Regions from separate parts of the Pseudomonas sp. B21128 genome, predicted to be linked through region 1. Evidence: riboswitches for the same ligand, from Rfam matches in the RefSeq annotation. Region 1 holds a riboswitch; each other region holds the start of a gene.
What was found. Region 1 has a riboswitch for cobalamin ahead of cobO (cob(I)yrinic acid a,c-diamide adenosyltransferase). Riboswitches for the same ligand answer to the same signal wherever they lie in the genome.
Positions count from the first base shown of each region.

Region 2: another riboswitch for cobalamin. It lies ahead of cobW (cobalamin biosynthesis protein CobW); the one in region 1 lies ahead of cobO (cob(I)yrinic acid a,c-diamide adenosyltransferase).
Region 3: another riboswitch for cobalamin. It lies ahead of AB4P91_RS20635 (TonB-dependent receptor plug domain-containing protein); the one in region 1 lies ahead of cobO (cob(I)yrinic acid a,c-diamide adenosyltransferase).

Region 1 is NZ_CP162590.1:5,433,077-5,439,267, forward strand. It holds gene bluB (5,6-dimethylbenzimidazole synthase) at 1-68, opposite strand, end outside; gene AB4P91_RS24490 (cobyrinate a,c-diamide synthase) at 65-1,465, opposite strand; gene cobO (cob(I)yrinic acid a,c-diamide adenosyltransferase) at 1,462-2,073, opposite strand; cobalamin riboswitch at 2,154-2,380, opposite strand; gene AB4P91_RS24500 (hypothetical protein) at 2,543-3,127, shown strand; gene AB4P91_RS24505 (PQQ-dependent sugar dehydrogenase) at 3,194-4,507, shown strand; gene AB4P91_RS24510 (C40 family peptidase) at 4,638-5,174, opposite strand; gene AB4P91_RS24515 (C40 family peptidase) at 5,395-6,012, opposite strand.
Region 2 is NZ_CP162590.1:3,915,521-3,921,711, reverse strand. It holds gene cobN (cobaltochelatase subunit CobN) at 1-57, opposite strand, end outside; gene cobW (cobalamin biosynthesis protein CobW) at 61-1,131, opposite strand; cobalamin riboswitch at 1,231-1,443, opposite strand; cobalamin riboswitch at 1,974-2,196, shown strand; gene AB4P91_RS17510 (CbtB domain-containing protein) at 2,317-2,514, shown strand; gene AB4P91_RS17505 (CbtA family protein) at 2,526-3,227, shown strand; gene AB4P91_RS17500 (cobalamin biosynthesis protein) at 3,224-3,637, shown strand; gene cobM (precorrin-4 C(11)-methyltransferase) at 3,717-4,463, shown strand; gene nfuA (Fe-S biogenesis protein NfuA) at 4,618-5,202, opposite strand; gene AB4P91_RS17485 (acyltransferase family protein) at 5,261-6,191, opposite strand, start outside.
Region 3 is NZ_CP162590.1:4,608,152-4,614,342, forward strand. It holds gene AB4P91_RS20610 (saccharopine dehydrogenase family protein) at 1-541, opposite strand, end outside; gene AB4P91_RS20615 (putative quinol monooxygenase) at 655-963, opposite strand; partial or broken gene AB4P91_RS20620 (gluconolaconase) at 993-1,115, opposite strand; gene AB4P91_RS20625 (zinc-binding alcohol dehydrogenase family protein) at 1,120-2,130, opposite strand; gene AB4P91_RS20630 (LysR family transcriptional regulator) at 2,241-3,131, shown strand; cobalamin riboswitch at 3,184-3,391, shown strand; gene AB4P91_RS20635 (TonB-dependent receptor plug domain-containing protein) at 3,485-5,422, shown strand; gene AB4P91_RS20640 ((2Fe-2S) ferredoxin domain-containing protein) at 5,422-5,781, shown strand; gene AB4P91_RS20645 (ABC transporter substrate-binding protein) at 5,778-6,191, shown strand, end outside.

The DNA.
Region 1 (6,191 bases):
TCACGGCGCTCGGCGATGGCTTTGTAGACCGCTGCGCGTTCGGCTTCGGAGAATGCGTTGTCTGTCATGGCCCTTTCGCGAGCAAGCTCGCTCCCACAGCGGATAGCATTGCTTCAGTCACCACCGTTTCAACTGTGGGAGCGAGCTTGCTCGCGAAGGCGGCCGCAAGGTCAGGCGCAAACAGTGCTGCGATCGCCGCAGGATTCGACGGAAAGTAGAAGTGCACATAAGAAGCGGTCATTCGCCCATCGCGATAAACCGCCTCCGCCCCACGCCCACCATTCGGGCTAAGGCCGCGAGCAATCGGGGTCAATTCAGTCGTCGTCAGGGAGTGATGATACGTGTGCCCACGCAGCGAGCCCTCAGGCAGGTCAACCGCTTGCAGCGCCAATGCGGCCAGACGTTTTTGCATCACCGCATCGCCGCTCAGCAAACCGACCAGTTCGGCGCGCACGCCTTCCACATCAGTCAGCGAATCAAGCAGATAAAGCATGCCGCCACACTCGGCCAGCAAGGGTTTGCCCGCCGCATGGTGCGCGCGGATCGCGTCGAGCATCGCGGTGTTCCGCGACAACGCCACATGGTGCAATTCCGGATAGCCGCCCGGCAGATACAGACTGTCCGCCTCGGGTAATTGCGTGTCGCGGATCGGCGAGAAGAAACTCAACTCGGCGCCCATCGCCCGTAGCAAATCGAGGCTGGCGCCGTAGGTGAAGGCAAACGCCTCATCATGGGCGATCGCGATTCGCACACCTTGCAGTAGCGGTTCAGCAACGATCACTTCCGGCGCCGCGAATTCCACGGCCGGTGGCAGCGCTACCTCGCAACTGCTGGCGAGCGCTTCGGCGGCGGCGTCGAGACGAACATCCAGGTCATTCAGCTCGCTGGCCTGCACCAGCCCCAGATGACGGCTCGGCAATTCGATCCCGGTCTCGCGGGACAGCGCGCCGTACCAACGCAAACCCTCGGTGAGGCTGCCTTCAAGCAGTTGCGCATGACGCAACGTACCCACGCGATTGGCCAGCACGCCCGCAAACGGCAAGTCCGGCTGATAACGCGCAAGCCCCAGCGCCAATGCGCCAAAGGTCTGCGCCATCGCGGTGCCGTCGATCACGCCGAGTACCGGCACGCCGAAATGCCGCGCCAGATCAGCGCTCGATGGTGTGCCGTCAAACAGTCCCATCACGCCTTCGATCAAAATCAGATCAGCTTCGGCGGCGGCTTCCCACAACAGGCGACGACTTTCCTGCTCGCCGACCATCCACATATCGAGTTGATAAACCGGCGCACCGCTGGCGCGCTCGAGGATCATCGGGTCGAGGAAGTCCGGGCCGCACTTGAACACGCGCACCTTGCGCCCCTGATTGCGATGCAAACGAGCGAGCGCGGCAGTAACGGTGGTCTTGCCCTGACCGGAGGCCGGCGCGGCAATCAATACCGCCGGGCAGTGACGTGGCTGATTCAAAGTTCGACGCCCTTCTGCGCTTTGATGCCAGCCTGAAAGGCGTGTTTGAGCATGCCCATTTCGGTGACCGTGTCGCCCATCTCGATCATTTCCGGCTTCGCCCCGCGACCGGTGACGATCACATGCTGCATCGGCGGACGCGCCTGCAAATCGCTCAGCACCTGATCGAGATCGAGGTAGCCGTGCTTGAGAGCGATGTTCAATTCATCGAGCACCACCAGACCGATCGACGGATCACGCAGCAACTCGCGCGACACCGCCCACGCAGCCTCGGCGGCGGCGATGTCGCGTTGGCGATCCTGAGTCTCCCAGGTGAAGCCCTCGCCCATCACGTGAAAACGCACCTGCTCGGGAAAGCGGCGGAAGAACAGCTCTTCACCGGTGCTGTTGCGACCCTTGATGAACTGCACCACGCCGCACTGCATGCCGTGGCCCATCGCGCGGGCGAGCATGCCGAACGCCGAGCTGCTTTTGCCTTTGCCGTTGCCGGTCAGCACCAGCACCAGGCCACACTCGTCGGGCGAGTTGGCGATGCGTTCATCGATCACGGCTTTTTTGCGCTGCATACGCGCCAGGTGGCGTTCGTCACGCTCGGGGGAATCAGTCATGGGGGAGCTCTCCGTTGAGGCTGGATAACGGCGGGCAGGCACAAGAATAGACGGCAAAAAGCCTGGCATCGCCCACCGTGATGCCGCTGGATGGATCAGGCCGGTCTCCGGGCTCATGAGCGGCGTTCGCCTGACTGCGCGCCTTCCCGCCGTTAAGCAGTGGCACAAGACGCAGTTTTCACTCATTTACCGTTGCGGGGGCAGCGCCGGGATCGTGGTTGTGCTTCGCGTGAAAACAACCCTCACCGGCTTCCCTGTTTCACTCTGTCGACGCAGGTCACAGAGCACCTGAAACAAGCCGCGAAGGTTAGAGGGTTGGGGGTGGAGCGTCAATTAAAGAGGGGGTCATCGGGCGAATAACTGCCGGCGATCAATTATCCGACGCCAATCTTGTGCCACGCCAAAACAAATGATATCAAAGAGCCATGCTTTTACCGCAAAGCACACCACAACAATAAGGATGATTACGATGCAAGGCATGATCATCAGCAATCCGCGCCTGGAATTCCTGCGCCCGGTGCTAGAACGCTGGTTTGACTGTATCGACCGCTACAACGCCGTGCGCGGCGACAGCGACACGCCCTACTGGCATGACGAGAAAGCCAATCTCGGATTGCTCTGTGCGGCCGCCTGGATGGCGGAGTTGGTGACGTTGCGAGACACCGCCACTCGCAAGCAGAACGAGGAAGGCGAGCGCAACGCCCGCGCCGATCTGTTCCTGGCGGGTGCCGAAGACCGCGCATTTATCCAGGCCACGCAACGCTGGCCACGCGTCAACAACCTCAACCTGACTCAGCCCCTGCTGGATATCACCCACGACGCCAAACGCCTCAGCTACGCCAGCGACCTCAAACTCGGTTGCCTGTTTGTCGCCCCGCAAAAAGCCCAGCACAGCGCCAGCCCGGAAGAATTGCAGGACATGGTCGACGACCTGCAAAAGGAACACACCTGCGCCGTCGCCTGGTATTTCCCCTACGCCTATCGCAAATTGCGCAATGAGGCCGGTAACTATCACCCGGGCATTGCCTTGCTGTTCAAAGAGGCCCGCGGCTGAGCAGTTGAACCATCGGGCTTGTGCGATCCTCTATGACTAGGAATGCATTCATAGGGAAGATCAGCAATGCGCAAGCCCCAACTCGTTTTCGTCATCGCCCTCGCCGGAGGGCTCGCCGCCTGTGGTGAATCGTCCAGCCTGCAGGTCATCGACGGCACCGGCCCGTCACCGAAACTGCCCGAACCGAACAAAACCCTGATCCCGACGGTGAATATCGCCCCGGCGGTCGGCTGGCCCGCGGGCGGCAAACCGACCGCTGCGGCAGGCACACAAGTCGCCGCGTTTGCCGAAGGTCTCGATCATCCGCGCTGGCTCTATGTGTTGCCCAATGGCGATGTGCTGGTCGCAGAAACCAATGCACCGCCCAAACCTGATGACAGCAAAGGCGTGCGCGGCTGGGTCATGGAAAAAGTCATGGGCAAGGCCGGCGCCGGCGTACCAAGCCCCAATCGCATAACCCTGCTGCGCGATGCCGACCACGACGGCGTGGCTGAAACGCGCACGGTATTCCTGCAGAATCTCAATTCACCGTTCGGCATGACGCTGGTGGGCAACGACCTGTACGTCGCCGACACCGATCGCCTGTTGCGCTTCAACTACGAACCCGGCGCAACCGAAATCAAGACGCAGCCGATCAAGGTGGTCGATCTGCCTGGCGGCACGCTCAACCATCACTGGACCAAGAACGTCATCGCCAGCAAGGACGGCAGCAAACTGTACGTCACGGTCGGCTCGAACAGTAACGTCGGCGAAAACGGTCTGGATAAAGAGGAAGGCCGCGCCGCAATCTGGGAAGTGGACCGCGCAACCGGCAATCACCGCATCTTCGCCTCGGGCATCCGCAACCCCAACGGCCTCGCGTGGGAGCCCACCAGTGGCGCGTTGTGGACCGCGGTCAACGAGCGCGACGAAATCGGCAGCGACCTGGTGCCGGACTACATCACTTCGGTGAAGGACGGTGGCTTCTATGGTTGGCCGTTCAGCTATTACGGCCAGCATGTCGATGTACGCGTCGAGCCGCAGAATCCCGACCTGGTCGCCAAAGCCATTGCGCCGGACTACGCCGTTGGCCCGCACACCGCTTCGCTGGGTCTGACGTTCGCGGAGGGCAACAAGCTGCCAGCGCAGTTCAAGGAAGGCGCATTCATCGGCCAGCACGGGTCTTGGAACCGCAAGCCGCACAGTGGTTATAAAGTGATTTTCGTACCGTTCGCGGCGGGCAAACCAACAGGCCAGCCGGTGGATGTGCTGAGCGGTTTTCTCGACAAGGACGAGAACGCACTGGGTCGCCCGGTGGGCGTAGTGATCGACCAGCAAGGTGGCTTGCTGGTGGCTGATGATGTGGGGAACAAAGTGTGGCGGGTGTCTTCCGCTAAATAACCTGACCTGAATACAAAACAAATGTGGGAGCGAGCTTGCTCGCGAATGCGGTGGATCAGTCGACATTCAAATTGACTGACCCTCCCTCTTCGCGAGCAAGCTCGCCCCCACAATGTTGTTGAAACTCCAGCTACGGGTTATGCGCCAGATGTTCCGGCTGCAACACCCGCTTGGCACTCAGATAAGCCTTCTGCCAATACGCCTTCGACAGGCTGTCGAGCTTCACCGTGCCGCCGGTTGCCGGCGCATGTACGAAGCGCCCTTCCCCGACATAAATTCCCGCATGACTGACCTGCGAACCGCCATTGGTGGCGAAGAAGATCAGATCGCCTGTCTGCAAACCTTCCTTACCCACATTCGGCGCCTGCATGACGATCAGGTCGCGCGTGGTTCTTGGCAGCAAAATACCCGCGGCATCACGGTAAACAAAACCGATCAGCCCACTGCAATCAAATCCCGAGTCCGGTGTATTGCCGCCCCAGCGATAAGGCGTACCCACCAGACCGAGCGCGCGAAACAGTACGTCTTCAGCAGCGGGCGAGAATGATTGCGAGGGGCCGAATACCACTGGAGCGCGTACCACGGGTGCTGGTGGCGGCGTACGGCTGGCGCAGGCGCTGAGCAGCGCTGCGAAAACGATCAATGTGAGGCGGGCCGACATGGTCATAAGCAGAACATCCTGATCTGGCTGCGGCTTTTTCTGCCGGAGGGACAGAAAACAAAACCGCCTGCGTCAGCACGCAGGCGGTTTGCCATCAATATAGATTCAGGATTCTAGCGGCTACGCGGCAAACTTCAAGTAAGACTTTAACTTCACCTTGTAAAGTCTAGGTCTACTCCGTTGCCAGGAGCCTAATTGCCGCTGCGAACGCCGCGGCATCGGGGAATTACTTGCGAGCAGTGACGACGGTCGGAGCGTTAGCCAGAGCGCGTTTCGCTTCGATGAAGGTCTTGCTCCAGTAGCTGTCACCCAGGCTGTCGATGCGAACACCGCCACTGCGACGACTGCTGGAGTGAATGAACTGGTTGTCACCCAGGTAGATCCCGGCGTGACTGACGCGGCCGCGACGACCATTGGTGGCGAAGAACAGCAGATCGCCCGGCTCAAGGTTTTTGCGCGACACCAGCGGTGCATCCACGTTGATCATTTCGCGGGTTGAGCGCGGCAGGTTCATACCAGCTTCTTCGCGGAACAGGTAGCCGATGAAACCACTGCAATCGAAACCGGCTTCAGAGGTTCCGCCGAAACGGTAACGGGTACCGATCAGGGACATGCCGCGTTCGAGGATACTGTCGGCCAGAACTGGCAGCTGGTAAGGCTTGTTGCCGTTGAAATCCGACAGTTCTTTTTCGGTGTCCAGCTCTTCCTGGTAAATAACGGAAGACTGGGCGGTGACGGAATTCTTGACCTGTTGAGGCTGCTCTTGAACTGGAGAATGAGCAGCGCAACCGTATAACAGGGTGACGAGTGCGAGAGGCACGAGGGGTGCGAAGCGCTTTAGCATGGGCACGACCGTGGCTGATAGTTGTAAAGAAGGCGAGACTATGCCCGCTATCAACCTCATTTGCAAATTCAATCGATCTTTTTGTGACTTCTCGGTTTCTCGTTTACATCTAAGCGCTTAAGCCCGTTTGAACCGATACGCGCTCTGCACACCGTGCAGAAAAGCGGATTTTCTGGCGC
Region 2 (6,191 bases), 1.5 Mb from region 1:
GTCGGCGATGTTGTCATCCGAGACGAAACCGCCGGGCTGGGTCCTGAGCAGGTGCATGGGTTAAACGCTGAGCGCAGCGCGCAGTTGCGCTTCGAGTTGCGCGGCGTCGAGTTCCTGACCGATCAACACCAGACGCGTGACGCGCGCTTCATCGGCGCCCCACTGACGGTCGAAATGCTTGTCGAAACGTGTGCCCACGCCCTGAATCAGCAAGCGCATCGGCTTGTTCGGGATCGCCGCAAAGCCCTTCACACGCAGAATGCCGTGCTTGACCACCAGTTGCGTCAGCGCGTCGAGCAACAGGCTTTCGTCGGCTTGCGGCAGTTCGATGGAGATCGAATCGAAGGCGTCGTGATCGTGGTCATCATGGTCGTCATCACCGTCGTGGTGATGGTCGTGATGGCTATGACGGCTGTCGATGTGTTCTTCGGAACCGGCGCCGAGGCCGATCAGCACGTCCAGCGGCACGCGGCCACTGCTGGCTTCGATGATCTTCACCGCTGGCGGCAATTCTTCGGCGACTTCCAGGCGTACGCGCGCCAGGTCTTCAGGGCTGATCAGGTCGGATTTGTTGAGGATGACGAGGTCGGCGCTGGCCAGTTGGTCGGCGAACAATTCGTGCAGCGGCGATTCGTGATCCAGGTTCGGGTCGAGTTTGCGCTGGGCATCGACTTGATCCGGAAACGCGGCGAAGGTGCCAGCGGCCACGGCCGGGCTGTCGACCACGGTGATCACCGCGTCAACCGTGCAGGCGCTGCGGATTTCCGGCCACTGGAAGGCTTGCACCAACGGTTTTGGCAGGGCCAGGCCGGAGGTTTCGATGAGGATGTGATCAAGGTCACCGCGACGGGCAACCAGCTCGCGCATTACTGGAAAGAACTCTTCCTGCACAGTGCAGCACAGGCAGCCGTTGGCCAGTTCATAGACGCGGCCGGTGGCTTCTTCTTCGGTGCAACCGATGGTGCATTGCTTGAGGATTTCACCGTCGATGCCCAACTCGCCAAACTCGTTGACGATCACCGCAATACGGCGGCCCTGCGCGTTGTCGAGCATGTGCCGCAGCAGCGTGGTTTTGCCCGAGCCGAGGAAGCCGGTGACGATGGTGACAGGGAGCTTGGCCAGTGTTTTCATCGGTATGCCCTTTGGCAAAGTGGCGGGCATACGGGACGAGAACCGGCACCGCGCGTGCGTGCCTGGAGAGTTCGCCACCGGATCACCCCGCCCGGTTGAATTGAGAATCTGTGACGAGGCAGGTCTCCTGGCTGACGGTGTTCAGGCGCTGGGCCTGGCATTCACTGCGCCTTCCCGCGGGCTCTGTGGATTGAGCTTGCAGTGGCGTGGCAGCGAATATCACCGTTCACAGTTGCGGGGGCAGCCGCGGCATTGACCGCGTTCCCTTCTTAGCTTCGGCAATGCCGAAGAACCTCGAAGGCGCAAGGCTACGCATGGTGCAGTGGTGGGTCAATGTTTGGATACGGGGCATCCGTTGCTGTGGGTGCTGCCGCTGGCGGTTTCGCTCTTACAGCGAGTCCCTTTTTCAAACGCCAAAAAGAAACCACAAGGTTTTGCCGGCATGACTCACCCACATAGGTAACAAAACAGTTCAAGCACATAGGTAACAGTTTTTAACTGGCACGCTCCTCCCCCACTCAACACAATGAGCGTTAGCTCGAGTGCAGCTTTTGATCTTGATCCACGGACGACGTCGGGAGGCTGAGTGGAGGGATTCATCCGGGGAGTACATCGAAAGGAGGTGCAGCGAAGCAAACCGGAATCGTTGCCCCGGATGGATTCCGGAGCGAAGGAACCCCGAGCTTTAGCGAGCGGGCCGGACGTTGGAGCAAGCGTTTTTGGTTACTTTTGAGGCGTTTTTCAAAAGTGACCCGCCGTAAGGGCGGAACCGTAATCAGCCACACCCGCAGCAACGGATAAGCCCCCAAAGCAAATTGACTAAAAACCCCACACCATGCTCTCCTACACAACTTGTTACGGGTGCCCTTCACGGGGTGAAACGGGAAACCGGTGAATCATGTGCTTTACTCAGAGCCATGTCAGTCCGGTGCTGCCCCCGCAACGGTAAGCGAGCGAAGCGTCAGATCCACTGTGCCCTTGCGGCATGGGAAGGTGACGCTTGCAGGTCGGCCCGACGCCAACCCCTCGTGAGCCCGGAGACCGGCCCGCAACACACAGTGCGCACCTGCGTCGCTGAACATAACAAACCCGCGGTGGGCGGGCGCTGTTTGAACCTCTGCGTGCCCGCGCCGCAGGGGGTTTCATGCGCTCTGTTCACCTGCTGACATTCCAGAGGGAAGCGCCATGTCAATCGTCACCAGCACCGGCAGCAACACGGACAAAATCTCCAGCACCACCACCCTGAGCCAGCGCCTGACCGCCGCCATCTTCGCGTCGATTCTGGGGGCAGGCCTCGTCTATTTCGCGGGCTTCTCGCACATCGAAGCCGTGCACAACGCGGCTCACGATACCCGCCATAGCGCCGCGTTCCCGTGCCACTGAGACCTGCCGACATGATCAAGCGAATTGCGCAAACCGCGGGCTTCACCGGTCTGCTGGCCGCCCTGCTGCTCACGCTGCTGCAAAGTTTCTGGGTGTCACCGCTGATTCTTCAAGCCGAAACCTATGAAAAATCCGAACCTGTTGCCGCCGTTCACGAACACGTCGCCGGCACCGCCGCGCACACCCATGATACCGAAGCCTGGGAACCGGAAGACGGCTGGCAGCGGGTGGTCTCGACCACGGGTGGCAATCTGGTGGTGGCCGTGGGTTTTGCCCTGATGCTGGCCGGCCTCTACACCCTGCGCGCGCCGACCAAAACCTCGCAAGGCCTGCTGTGGGGTCTGGCCGGTTACGCGACGTTCGTCCTCGCACCAACCCTGGGCTTGCCGCCTGAACTGCCGGGTACTGCCGCGGCGGATCTGGCTTCGCGGCAGTTGTGGTGGATCAGCACCGCCGCTTCAACCGCTGCCGGTCTGGCGTTGATTGCGTTCAGCCGTCATTGGCTGATGAAAATCCTCGGTGTAGCCATCCTCGCTGTACCGCACGTGATCGGCGCGCCGCAACCGGAGGTGCATTCGATGCTCGCTCCGGAAGCACTGGAAGCGCAGTTCAAAATCGCCTCGCAATTGACCAACGTCGCGTTCTGGCTGGCCTTGGGCTTGATCAGCGCCTGGTTGTTCCGCCGCAAGATCGATGGTCAATACCACGCATGACAACTGACAGCGCAGCGCCGACTTTCGTGGTCGGTCTGGGCTGCCAGCGCGGCTGCCCTGCGAGCACGCTGCGCGCGTTACTCGATCAAGCCTTGCAAGCCAACCGCATCGAACTGCATGCCGTGAAGGCTTTGGCCAGCATCGACTTGAAGCGCGATGAGCCCGGCCTGCAGGAACTCGCGAATCAGCTGGCCCTGCCGCTGCTGTACTTCAGCTGTGAGGAATTGGCCAGTTATGAACCGCAACTCAGCCACCATTCGCAGATTGCCTTCGAACGCACCGGTTGTTATGGCGTAGCCGAAAGCGCCGCACTGGCACTCGCCGAACAGCTGATTCAGGCACCGGCAAAGCTGCTGATTTCCCGACAAAAATACGCACAGGCAACGCTGGCATTGGCCGGCGCCGCGTAAATTCCCGATAATCCCCGCCATCAATCATGAGCAATCTTCATCTGAAGCGTTGCCGCGCCTATTTCCCAAGGATTCAACGATGACCGTTTACTTCATCGGCGCCGGCCCAGGCGACCCGGAATTGATCACAGTCAAAGGCCAGCGGCTGATACGCAGTTGCCCGGTGATCATCTACGCAGGTTCGCTGGTACCGGCGGCGGTGCTCGACGGTCATCAGGCACAGACACTGGTCAATAGCGCTGAATTGCATCTGGAGCAGATCATCGATCTGATCAAAACCGCCCATGCCCAAGGTCAGGATGTGGCGCGGGTGCATTCCGGAGATCCGAGTCTCTACGGCGCGATTGGCGAGCAGATCCGCTATCTGCGTGAACTGAATATCCCGTTTGAAATCATCCCCGGAGTGACAGCGACCGCGGCATGCGCGGCGTTGCTGGGCGCAGAACTCACGCTGCCTGACGTATCGCAAAGCGTGATCCTGACCCGCTATGCCGACAAGACGGCAATGCCCGCCGGCGAAGAGTTGGGCAGTCTGGCGCAGCATGGCGCGACGATGGCGATTCATCTGGGGGTCAATCACCTGGAAAAGATCCTGACTGAACTGCTGCCGCATTACGGCGCCGACTGCCCGATCGCGGTGATTCACCGAGCGACCTGGCCGGATCAGGACTGGGTGGTGGGGACGCTGGCGGATATCGCCGAGAAGGTTGCCGCCAAAGGCTTTCGCCGCACAGCGCTGATTCTGGTTGGGCGGGTGCTGGGAAGTGAGGTGTTCAGCGAGTCATCGCTGTATCGCGCCGGGCATGCGCATCTGTATCGCCCATGACGGCCCCTTCGCGAGCAAGCTCACTCCCACAGGGTTGGTGAACGACATGGTTTCACTGTGTGCGCGTGCCTGCTCGCGAAGGCGTCCTGGAATTTCACACAAAAAAAACGGCACTCACGGGTGCCGTTTTTTATGCTCGCAGTGAACACCTGACTTAGTAGTAGGCGTTTTCTTTCTGCGTGTGGTCAGTCACGTCGCGAACACCTTTGAGCTCAGGAATACGCTCAAGCAAGGTGCGCTCGATGCCTTCCTTCAGGGTCACGTCTGCCTGGCCACAGCCTTGGCAACCACCACCGAACTGCAAAACAGCGATGCCGTCTTCAACCACATCAATCAGGCTGACCTGACCGCCGTGGCTGGCCAGCCCCGGATTGATTTCGGTTTGCAGGTAATAGTTGATGCGCTCGTTGACCGGGCTTTCGGCATTGACCATCGGTACTTTGGCGTTTGGCGCCTTGATGGTCAGCTGGCCGCCCATGCGGTCAGTGGCGTAATCAACAACGGCGTCATCGAGAAACGCTTCGCTGAACGAATCGATATAAGCGGTGAAGCTTTTCAGCCCCAGCGCGGTGTCTTCAGGTTTTTCTTCGCCCGGCTTGCAGTAGGCAATGCACGTTTCGGCGTACTGGGTGCCAGGCTGGGTGATGAAGACGCGGATGCCGATGCCCGGGGTGTTCTGCTTGGACAGCAGATCGGCCAGGTAATCGTGGGCGGCGTCAGTAATGGTAATAGCGGTCATGGAAACTCCTCGCAGGCTTGTGGCGGAGTTTACGCCAATCATTGCGCCGGACAAAGTCCTAGTATTTTTGTCGGGAATGATTCTCGACGGAACGGTCATCTATTTGCGCCTTGAGCCAACGATAGCTGCGTTTTTCCACCCATTCGTAGCTCAGCCACGAGCCCGCGCCAATGGCCAGCACACATGCGATAAACATCAGATACGGGTTGATGGCGTATCGTTGAGCGATGAATCCACCTGCAGACAGCACCAGCACGTGCATCAAATACACCGAATATGAACAATCCCCGAGCAGCTTGAGCGCCTTGTTGCGCTCGACGTAGCGCTCCAGCGCGATGCACGCCGTGACCAGCACCGCGCTCGGCACGCCCCAGTTCAGCAGTCTCGGTCCCGGAGCCAGATGATAAATCGCTGCCAATGCACCAACGATGCCCAACAGCGGCAGCCATAACCCCGCCCCTATCAGCCCTCGGCGGTAGAGCACGCCGATGCCGATCCCCAGCAAAAATTCATAGACGATGTCTGCCCGGTAAAACTCGTTGAGCAAGCCGAACGCCTGGCAAGCGGCAAACAACAGCGTCGCGACCACCAGCAGGCGCACCTGCCAGCGAAACACCAGCGCGCAGGCAAACAGCACGTAGAACAGCATTTCGTAATTGAGTGTCCAGCCGACATTCAGCGTCGGGTAGATGCCGTAACCACCAGGGTTTTGCGTCGGGATAAACAGTAACGATGACAGTAGATGACGCCATTCCAGCGTCTGATCCGGCAACAACGGATGGGCGAACACCACCAGCAGCGCCATCAATAGCGTATACAGCCAGTACGCCGGGACGATGCGAAACAGCCGATACAGAAGGAATTTTCCGGGTCGCAGATCCTTGTCTCCGGTGGACAGGAAAATGACCAGACCGCTGATGACAAAGAAAATGTCGACCCCCACCGCGCCCTTGTCGATGAACAACTGGCCAATCGGCCCGCGCGCCTGG
Region 3 (6,191 bases), 820 kb from region 1:
AGGCCAGCACACCTTCGATTGTCGACAGACCGGGCATTTTCGCCGAAGCAGATACGCCGTATTCGATCGAATCGATACGCGAGAATCGGTGACGCTGCTGATCGATGATCGCTGACGAAAGCGTCGGCACCGAACTGCAACCACTGAGGATCGCCACGCCCGCCGCTTTCGCCCGTGCGTCGAGAATACTTACGCCGTTGACGAAGGTTCGGCAGTCCGCCAGGTCGCAGTAATTCACTTGAGCAGCGATGCAATTCTCGGCGACCGCATAGGATTGCCCCTGAAACGGCCCGCCGGTGTGGATGACCAACTGGATATCCAGCGAGCGCAAAGCGGCGCTGAACGCGGGGCCCATGGCATCGCCGCACCAACCTTGGGCGACAGCAGCCGACTGGCTGTTCAGCTCATCAACCTTGCGCTGCAACTTGTGCGGGTCGCGTCCCGAGAGCAGCAGTTCTACACCCGGCATGACCGCCAAATGCCCGCAAACGATGCTACCGAAATTACCGTAGCCACCGACCACCATCACCCTGAACGGCATTCAATTCTTCCCTAACTGAAAGGCTGTTCTCAGCCACTATTCGACGCACATAAACAGCCGTGAAGAATATAGACCCGGGCACTCGCAAGCCACTCAACCATTGTGCGATGCCGTCAGCTCGATACCTGTTCAAGAAAGATCAGTTGCAAGGGCTCTTCAAGCAGGTCATCCGCCGTAGCAGCAAAGCGCTGGAAATACGGCATGGCGAAGTGCGCATCCAGTGCCGCTTGATCCTTGAACGCCTCGCGCATGTAAAACGTGCCGCGCTCATCGCGCAGTTCAAACAACACATAATCGAGATTGCCTGGCTCTGCCCGGGTCGGCTCGACCAGTGCCAGAAGCCCTTCTTTCAAGGCCCGTTCCTGACCCTTTTTGGCCTTGAGGACGGCAATCGAAACCAACACTTCTGTGGACGCATTCATCATCAGTTCTCCGGAAGATAAAACAGGTATTACCGGGTAGGCGCAGGCGCCGCGTCGATTTTCAGACGCAGCAGGCTGCAGGGTTTCTGTTGTTGATCCTGCCCGCCGCGAAACACCGCCTGGCGGTGCAACGGGTTGGCGATGAAATACAGACAGTCAACAGAAGCCTTCGAGCACGATCTTGCCCCGAGCCTTGCCACTCTCGACCCGTGCATGAGCCCGGCGCATGTTTGCTGCGTTGATCGCGCCGAAGTGCTCGCCGACGGTGGTCTGCAAAACGCCCAGATCAATCAGGTCGGAGACCCGGTTAAGCAAGTGATGTTGTTCGATCATGTCCGCCGTTTCGTACAATGAGCGGGTGAACATCAACTCCCAATGCAGCGACAACGACTTGCGCTTGAGCGGCATGACATCAAGGCTCTCGGGATCATCAATCACCGCTAGACGACCCTGCGGTCGCAGCACTTCGATCAGCTGTAGAAAGTGCTGTTCGGTGTGGGTCAGGCTGGCGACGTAATCGACCTCGGCAATCCCGAGGGCCTGCAACTGAGCGAGCAGCGGCTGGCTGTGATCGATGACGTGATGGGCGCCCAACTGCTTCACCCAACCTGCGGTCTCCGGGCGCGAAGCGGTGCCAATCACCGTGAGTCGGGTCAACTGCCGAGCCAGTTGCACCAGCATCGAACCGACGCCACCCGCCGCGCCGGTAATCAACAGGCATTTGCCCTCCCCGCTGGCCTCGGCGACACCGAGACGGTCGAACAACAATTCCCACGCCGTGATCGACGTTAACGGCAGTGCCGCCGCCTCGGCAGCACTCAACGAACGTGGCTTGTGCCCGACAATTCGCTCATCGACCAAATGCAATTCGCTGTAGCTACCGCTGCGAATAATCGAGCCGGCGTAAAACACTTCGTCGCCCGGTTGAAACAGCGTCACTTGCGAACCGACTTCGCGAACGATGCCGGCCGCATCCCAACCGAGAATTTTCGGTTCTTTGGTGAAAGTACCGGCGCGCACCTTGGTGTCGACCGGGTTGACTGAAACAGCCCGTACCTCGACGAGCAGGTCACGCGGACCGGGCACTGGCGCAGTTATCTCGATGTCTTGCAAGGATTGCGCATCTTCAATGGGCAGGGCGTGTTGTACAAAGGTGATGGCTTTCATGGGGACTCGCTGTCTGAAGGGTTGAAGCATTCACTTGCCACCATCTTCGACTTCCCACGGAGAAAGAAAAACCTGCAGAATGCGCCAACACTTTCACTGCAGGAGAGAAAATGATCCGCATCGATGATCTCGCCCTGTTCACCCGCAGCGCAGCGCTGGGCAGCTTTACCGCCGCGGCGCTGGAGGCCGACTTGTTGCCAGGGCAGGTCGCCGCCGCCATCAAACGTCTGGAGCGCGAACTGGATGTGCGCCTGTTCGCGCGAACCACCCGCAGCCTGCGTTTGACTGCCGAAGGTGAGCAATACCTGCCCACCGCCCACGCCGTGCTCGAAACCCTGAAACAAGGCGAGGACAACCTGCGGGGTGAAAACGCCACGCTGCGCGGCGTGCTGCAAGTCACTGCGCCGTCTGATCTGGGGCGCAATATTCTGCTGCCGTGGTTAACGATGTTCCGTCGTCAGCATCCGGAACTGACCCTGCGCTTTGCCCTGTCGGACCAGATGGCCGACCTGTTTCGCGACCCGGTCGACGTCGCCATTCGGTACGGTACCAACGAAGACGCCAACTACGTGGCTCTGCCACTCGCGCCTTGGAATAACCGGGTGCTGGTCGCATCGAAGGACTACGTGCAACGCCACGGGCAGCCAAAAACGCCGGAGGACTTGCTGAATCATCCATGCCTGCTCTACCTGCAGAATGGTCGGGTATTCGATAAATGGTGCCTGGCCGGTAAAACGATTCAAGTCTCTGGCCCGCTGTTCAGCGACGACGCCGATGTGGTTCGGCGCTGGGCACTGGCCGGTGAAGGTATCGCCAACAAATCCTGGCTGGATGTCAGCGCTGACGTGAGCGCAGGACGCCTGCTTGTGCTGCTGCCGGACTTCCCCGGAGAGGCCTCGCCATTGAGTCTGGTGTGCCCGCATCGCAAACAAATCTCCCCCGCGGTATCGCAACTGCATGCGTGGTTGAGCAACCAGTTTGCCGCCCTGCAGCCGGGCTGAACTGAGCGTCCGATAATGGCCGCGGCGTTGACGAACGGTCATTCGAGTGTTCAGATGCCGCCCAGTTTCAGGTGTCCCATGCCGCCGTGCATGGGGTGAAACGGGAAACCGGTACGTTCTTTTTTGAACAAGTCCGGTGCTGCCCCCGCAACGGTATGCGCGTGATGCTTTCGACACACCACTGTGGCCAGACGGCCATGGGAAGGTGAAAGCATCGATACGCGCGAGCCCGGAGACCGGCCCGAAATGTCTGTTTGGCAAAATCCTGCGGTGGGCGGGCATGGGCCGGTGTCGGCGTGTGCGCGATGCCTTCTCCTGCATGCTCTTCTGCGAAGATCCTTTTCGAGAAGACAATGATTCGACCTTTCAACTCCTCTGCTCCCTCCCTGTTATTCGGTTGCCTGTTCAGTCCGCTGCTGCTGGCCGACGACGCGACTCTGGAACTCAATCAGCAAATCGTTTCGGCACCCTCGGTGGAGTCCACGACCGTCGCCGACATGGCGCATTACGGCAGCAAAGTGGACATCGTCAGCCGCGAACAGATCGAGCGCGCCGGCCCCGGGGCGGATGTCAGTCGCGTCATGCAGATGTTCATTCCCGGCCTCTATGTCGCCCCGAAAAACGGCCCGTTCGACTACGGCACTTATTCCCTGTCAGGCGGACGCAATGACGATACGCTGGTCCTGCTCGACGGTGCACGCCTGAACAACCGCTTGTACGGCGGTTTGTACCTGGACACCTTGCCGGCCAACGCCATCGAACGCATCGAAGTGCTCAAGGGTGGGCAGAGTCTGTTGTTCGGCACGCAAGCGGTGTCAGGAGTAATCAACATCGTCACCCGTTCGCCGCAGAGTCGAAAGGCCTCGGGCGAGGTGAACATGGGCCTCGACACTTTCGGCGGCACCACCGGCGATGCCCGGGTCGAGAACATCTTCAGCAACGGTTTCGGCGATCTGGGCTTGCTGGCCTATGTCAGCCACAACGTCTCCGACGGTTACCAGCCGTTTCGCAACCGCGACATGAAAAACGTCACCGAGAAAAACCGTGCTTATGAAGTCACCACATTCGGTGGCAAGGCGATTCAGTCGTTTGGCGACGACTCGCGGCTGGAGTTGTTCTACCAATATGCGGACGCCAACCTCGATTTCGCCCGCCCGGTCGATAACCACAAAACCACCAACGACCGCGTGCAACAGATCGCTACGGCGACCTTCGAGCAAAACCTCAATGAACGTCTGAGCTACTTCGTCAAAGGCCATATCAACGATTGGGACACCCGCTACACGCGCATCAATAATGTCGAGGGCGGCGCCACCAAAGCCATCAACCACAACGACTATTGGGGCTTTACCGATTGGGGCATACAGGCCGAAGGCAAGGCTGAATCGTCCGGCGGTCATGTGCTGGTGTTCGGCACCGACAACCAATGGTTCAAAGGCCAGGACGATGTGCTGATCATCGACAACGACAAGGCCGAAGCCCACGCGATCTACACCCAGTTGCGTCCGCAGATCGACGCCCTGCCCGACTGGCACCCGAGCGTCGGCGTTCGTCACGAAGCCATGGGCGGCGGCGACAGCGCCACGGTCGCCATGCTCACTTCGCTCTACGATCTCAACGACAACTGGGCCGTGCGCGGTCAGTACGGCAGCGCCTACAAACTGCCGAACGCCGAACAATTGTTCGTCAACGAACCGGGCGACGAGATCGGCAACCGCAACCTCAAACCGGAAAAAAGCCGCAACGCCGAACTGGGCCTCGACTACAAGGGCCTGCTGCTCGATCGCGCGTTCAGTGCCAGCGTCACCGTGTTCAAACGCAAGATCGACGACCTGATCACCCTCGACGATAGCCACTGGGTCAACGGCGAGGGCCAGGTACGTATGCGCGGTTTCGAGGCTGACGCGAAACTGGCCCTCAACGCGCAATGGAGCCTGCAAGCGGACATGACCCGCAACCTCACCGAATCGCGCAGCGGCGTGACCATCAATGACATCCCGAGCTTCTTCGCCCGTTCGCGCATTGGCTTCGAGTCGGAAAACCGCCTGTGGGGTGCCGGCGGCGCGATCCGCTATATCCGCGATGTGACCAGCTCGAAACAGGTCGAGTACGGTCGCTATTCAGTGATCGATGCCGACGCTTATCGCTACCTCGACAATGCCCGTCAACATCGCGTCAGCCTGCTGGTAGAGAACCTGTTCGACCGCGATTACGTCACCAGCCGTGCCAGCAACGTCGACAACCTCGGACGACCGTTCACCTCAGAAGTACGCTACACGTACCGCTTCTGATGGCTGAAATCAAAGCAGTCGACGGCATCGACACGCACCCGGACTGGTCGCACGTTCCCGAACATGCGCGCCACGTGTTCCTCTGCACCGGCCCGCGCTGCACCCAGCGCGGCGCCTTGCAGTTATGGAAAACCCTGCGCCGGCACCTGCTGGCGCACGACCGCATCGAAACCCCGTGCGGCGTTTTACTGACGCGCACGCATTGTCAGTTTCCGTGCAACCTGGGGCCGATTCTGACGGTGTATCCCGACACCTGCTGGTATGGCGTACACAGCGACGCCGACGTGCAACGGCTGGTCGAGGTGCATCTGGTCGGTGGTGAGGTGGTCGAGGATCTGCTGATCAAGGAGCGTTCATGAGAACACTTGGGTTATGCCTGACGGCCCTGCTTTGCACAGCACCGGCGCTCGCTGACAATTATCGAAACTGCGGCGAAACCTGGAGCGCTGCACAATTGCCGCCATCGCGCATCGTCGCACTCAATCAACACGCGGCTGATCTGCTGATCGCCCTGGATGCAGGGCCGAGTCTGGTTGGCGTCGCCTATCCGGACGACACCCATGCCGGGGATCGAAACACCGAGTACGCAGGGGTTCCGGTGATCGCGCCGCGCTACCCGTCCAGCGAAGTGCTGTACGCGCAGAAACCGGATCTGGTGGTCGGCGGCTTTGCTACGGCGTTCGGCGACGGCGTCACTTCACGCGCGGGTCTGGCGCGCAACGCCGTCGCTTCCTATTTATTGGAGTCGGCCTGCGCGGGGCATTCGCTG